2 regions of the Pseudalkalibacillus sp. R45 genome follow, and region 2 is predicted to be linked to the other one. Evidence: riboswitches for the same ligand, from Rfam matches in the RefSeq annotation. Region 2 holds a riboswitch; the other holds the start of a gene.
The links. Region 2 has a riboswitch for S-adenosylmethionine ahead of ACTWQL_RS07400 (methionine biosynthesis PLP-dependent protein). Riboswitches for the same ligand answer to the same signal wherever they lie in the genome.
Positions count from the first base shown of each region.

Region 1: it holds a riboswitch for S-adenosylmethionine, as region 2 does, so the genes downstream of both, msrA (peptide-methionine (S)-S-oxide reductase MsrA) here and ACTWQL_RS07400 (methionine biosynthesis PLP-dependent protein) in region 2, are expected to answer to the same signal.

Region 1 covers NZ_JBQQCL010000001.1:339,016-341,498, reverse strand. The annotation lists partial or broken gene fabG (3-oxoacyl-ACP reductase FabG) at 1-465, shown strand, start outside; gene ACTWQL_RS01785 (small, acid-soluble spore protein, alpha/beta type) at 657-854, shown strand; SAM riboswitch class I at 1,010-1,131, shown strand; gene msrA (peptide-methionine (S)-S-oxide reductase MsrA) at 1,253-1,723, shown strand; gene ACTWQL_RS01775 (SGNH/GDSL hydrolase family protein) at 1,846-2,483, shown strand, end outside.
Region 2 covers NZ_JBQQCL010000002.1:308,442-310,924, forward strand. The annotation lists gene selD (selenide, water dikinase SelD) at 1-881, shown strand, start outside; SAM riboswitch class I at 1,142-1,257, shown strand; gene ACTWQL_RS07400 (methionine biosynthesis PLP-dependent protein) at 1,342-2,454, shown strand; gene metC (cystathionine beta-lyase) at 2,451-2,483, shown strand, end outside.

The DNA.
Region 1 (2,483 bases), on a different contig from region 2:
TACAAAATGACGGATTTAGATTGGACAACTGTGATCAATGTCCATTTGCGAGGTTCTTTCAATGCTGCTCGTGCAGCCCAGAAATATATGGTCAAAAATCAATATGGACGTATTATCAACATTTCTTCGACTTCTGCACTCGGGAACCGAGGTCAAGCGAATTACGCAACCGCTAAAGCAGGTTTGTTAGGTTTTACGAAAACGTTGGCGATTGAATTAGGAAAATTCGGTATCACAGTAAATGCTGTCGCACCTGGTTTCATCGAAACAGAAATGACAAAAGAAACTGCAGAACGACTAGGTATTCGTTTTGAACAATTTGTAGAAGCTAGTGTTGAGCGTATACCTGTAGGTCGTGTAGGAAAACCAGAGGATATCGCAAATGCTGTAACGTTTTTTGCAGATGAAAGATCTTCTTTTGTGAATGGTCAGGTGTTGTTTGTAGCTGGTGGACCAAAGAATTAATTCATATATTTTAGAATATAAAAAATGAGTGTGATTATCCATAAGCTGTAAATATCAATCAAAGACGTGCATGCACAGTTTCCAGAATTTTAAGATACAGGAAAGATTTCATTTAATCAGAACCTGAAGTGGAGGTTAAATTAAAGGTGAGTAATTAGGATTACTCAAATAATCGTGTGGAGTGATGGATCATGGCTCGAAACAAACTTTTGGTACCTGGTGCGAAAAATGCTATGGAGCAGCTGAAAGAAGAAACCGCCAATGAAATGGGGATTCAACCTGGTGCAGATACTACCTCACGTGAAAATGGTGCTGTCGGCGGTCAAATGACTAAACGTCTAGTCGGGATGGCCGAACAGCAATTAAGCAACAATAAACAACAGCAATAGTTTTATGAAAGAGGCCGTTTTACCGGTCTCTTTTAGGTTAATGCCGTTACAAAAAACGTTGCCATTACATAAACTGAATAAATACAAAAATCTTGCTTTACTTCGTCATTTAAACGTGTTAAGATGATAATCAAAATAAAATGAATAATGAAAACTTCTTATCCAGAGAGGCGGAGGGACTGGCCCTTTGATGCCCGGCAACCATCGAATCAATCGCTTGATTGAGGAGAACGGTGCCAATTCCTGTAGGATGGTTAAACATCCTAGAAGATGAGAGGATCGTTACGAATAGATACGACCCTTTTCTTACTGGATGAGAAAAGGGTTTTTTCGTTGCAATGGATACCAGCGAAAAGCTCTCGATAGAAGTTTCGTTATTTTGAAAGGACAGATGAGACATGGAAACAGCTATTTTTGGAGCTGGATGCTTTTGGGGTGTTGAAGCATTCTTTGAAAAATTTGAAGGTGTTGTTTCAACACGCGTAGGTTATATTGGAGGCACTGTCGAAAACCCGACATATGAACAAGTGAAGACTGGAGATTCAGGACATGCGGAGGCAGTCAAGATCCAATATGATCCTGCCTTGATTTCATATAATGAACTACTCAATACATTCTTTGAAGTACATGACCCGACCACACGGAATAGGCAAGGTATTGATATTGGACATCAATATCGTTCAGTCATTTTTTATACAAATCACAATCAAAAAGATATAGCCGAAGAGAAGATCAAAGTATTGACGGAAAAAGCTGTATTCAAGCTTCCGATCGTGACTGAAGTTGAAAAAGCTCCTACCTTCTATGACGCTGAGGAATATCATCAGAAGTATTTACAGAAGAATGGAGCCGTCGCTTGTGGTATGTAAGATTGGATAAGAATGGCATATATATTAACCTTGTTTCACTATCCCCAACAACGGGTAGATTGATGTCGAATAATCTCTTCTAGGAGTATGAAACGACATCATTAAGAGGGGCAAGGTTTTTTATGTTACGTTTACAATACTTTATTCTCGCAACTGGAATCATCATTTTCCTTTCATTATGTATTGCTGCGTTTGATGTTGACTCTTCAAATGGAAGCAAGCAGGGTAAAGGAGATTGGGTTGGTGCTTGGACGGCAAGTATGCAACAACCTGGGAAAGACGGCGTGTCGAAGCAAGGTTTTGAAGATCAGACAATCCGGATGATCATCAATCCGAATATGGATGGTAAAAAGTTGAGGATCCGAATGGCAAATACGTTTGGTTCGGATCCGCTGACGATTGAAGAGGTACATGTTGCGCGTGTGAAAAATGGCGCAGAGACCGTATCTGAATCCGATAAGCAAGTCACTTTTGAAGGAGATCAAAAGGTAACAATTCCTGCTGGGAAAAGGACATTTAGCGACCCTATCCCGTTTAAAGTGAAAAGTGATGAAAAACTGGCTGTAAGTATTTATGTTAAGGAGAAGTCAGGACCAGCAACCTGGCACCCCCGTTCGATGCAGACAAACTATATCTCAGAACCGGGTAACCATGCGTCAAATACGGATGATAAGGCGTTTAAGAAAAAAGAAGAGTCCTGGTTCTGGTTGGACGGTATTGATGTCATACCCGATGCAAAGGTTGATGGTTCCGTTGTTGT
Region 2 (2,483 bases):
TGACAGATGACCTTGCCATCATCCAGACGGTCGATTTTTTCACTCCGATTGTCGATGATCCTTATCAATTCGGACAAATCGCGGCTGCCAATTCCTTGAGTGATGTGTATGCCATGGGCGGAAAACCAACGACAGTGTTGAATATCCTAGGATACCCGATCAAATCACTCGGTCCAGAAATCCTGGCAGAGATTCTAAAAGGAGCTTCTGATAAAGTCCACGAGTCTGGTGCCGTGATAGCTGGTGGCCATTCAATCGATGATAATGAGCCAAAATTCGGACTTTCCGTCACAGGAATCGCCCACCCGGATAAAATCTTTAAAAATGTTGGGGCACAAGCCGGTGACGCTCTGGTTTTGACAAAGCCGATCGGGGTCGGAATCCAGACAACGGCAATCAAGAGTGAACGCTTGACGGATGAACAGCTTGAACGCGTCACGACAACAATGGCAACCCTTAATAAAACAGCCGCTGAAGAGTTAGCTGAATTCCACCCAAATGCAGTAACGGATGTCACTGGTTTCGGACTATTGGGACATGCTTCAGAAATGGCTCGGGGAAGCAATGTGTCGATGCACATCCAATACGGCAAGGTTCCTATCCTCGAAGGTACGATGGAACTCGCAGAGGCTGGCGTAGTCCCAGGCGGTACGAAAGCGAATCATCGCTGGATTGCAGATGATGTGGAGTATGATGGGGTGAACGAACTTCACCAATGGATCCTTTGTGATGCTGTCACGTCAGGTGGCTTGTTGATCAGTATGCCTGAAGCGGAAGCAAAACTGTACGTGGAACGAATGAAAGAAAAAGGTGTAGAAGCGACCTCCATCATTGGAGAAGTGACTGAAAAGCAAAAACGATATTTATATGCGAGCAAATAAGATTGAAGAAAAGGATGGCTTAGTTGAGTCATCCTTTTTCGTTTGCACCGATATGCCCGATAAATTCCACATTTGCACCGATAACACTCTTCCTGCCCGCCACTGAGCATTCATATCCCTACTCCTCCAATGATACTGACCATATTCCTTAGTTTTTCAATCGGATATATACATTTAAATATTCTGATAAAATTTTAAAAAAAGACTTGAACTTCACTCTGATTTGATGTAAGTTTAGTTTCAAAATTGAATAATCGAATTTCTTATCCAGAGAGGTAGAGGGAATGGCCCGATGACACCTCAGCAACCATCAACACGTTTTCACGTTGAAAAGGTGCTAATTCCAGCAGGTTCTATGAACTTGTAAAGATAAGAAGAATGACACTACATACAAAAGTCTTCTTCTTAAGAAGGCTTTTTTCTTTTTTTTCAGGCGTTTTACAACTAAGGAGGATTATTAATGTACACATTCGAAACGAAACTAGCCCAGATCGGAAACCGCAGTGAGAGCCTCACAGGAACAGTCAATCCACCTGTATATTTCTCAACTGCATACCGGCATGATGGAATCGGTCAATCATCCGATTATGATTATATCCGGACAGGAAATCCAACACGAAAGATTCTTGAAGAGACCATCGCCGACCTAGAAGGCGGTGATCAGGGGTTCGCCTGCAGCTCCGGGATGTCTGCAATCCTGACATTGCTCTCGTTGTTCCAGTCAGGGGATGAATTCATTGTTTGTAAAGATTTATATGGCGGAACTTACCGGCTCTTTGAAAAAGGTTTCCGTAAATGGGGGCTTAACTGCAAGTATGTCGATACGGTAGACCCCGCAGCGATTGACCATGCGATCACAGACAAAACGAAAGCGATTTTCATCGAGACGCCGACCAATCCGCTTATGGAAGAGACAGATATACCAACCGTTGCTGCAATTGCAAAAGAACATGGATTATTGCTCATTGTCGACAACACCTTCTACACACCTCTATTGCAACAGCCGATTGAGCATGGGGCGGATATCGTCATCCATAGTGCCACCAAATATTTGGGGGGTCATAATGATGTCCTTGCTGGCTTGATCGTCGCAAAAGGAAAAGAACTGTGCGATGCGCTGGCAGACCACCATAATGCGGCAGGTGCTGTGTTGAGTCCATTCGATTCCTGGTTGTTGATGAGAGGGATGAAAACATTATCTTTACGCATGGAAAGACATCAGGTAAACGCGCAGCGTATCGCAGACTACTTGTCGACACACGAAGCTGTCCCCGATGTGCTTTACCCCGGTCGAGGCGGAATGCTTTCTTTCCGGATCATCGACGAATCCTGTGTCGATCCGCTTTTACAATCACTGTCACTGATATCCTTTGCGGAGAGCCTGGGCGGTGTCGAAAGCTTCATCACCTACCCTGCTACCCAGACACATGCAGATGTACCGGAAGAAATCCGCACGAAAAACGGTGTCTGTAACAGGCTGCTCCGGTTTTCTGTCGGAATAGAAGATGCCGATGATCTCATTAAAGACTTAGAGCAATCACTAACAAAAGCATGTACGGAGGTTTTAACATGAGTCACCAAAATAAACTATCATTTGAAACG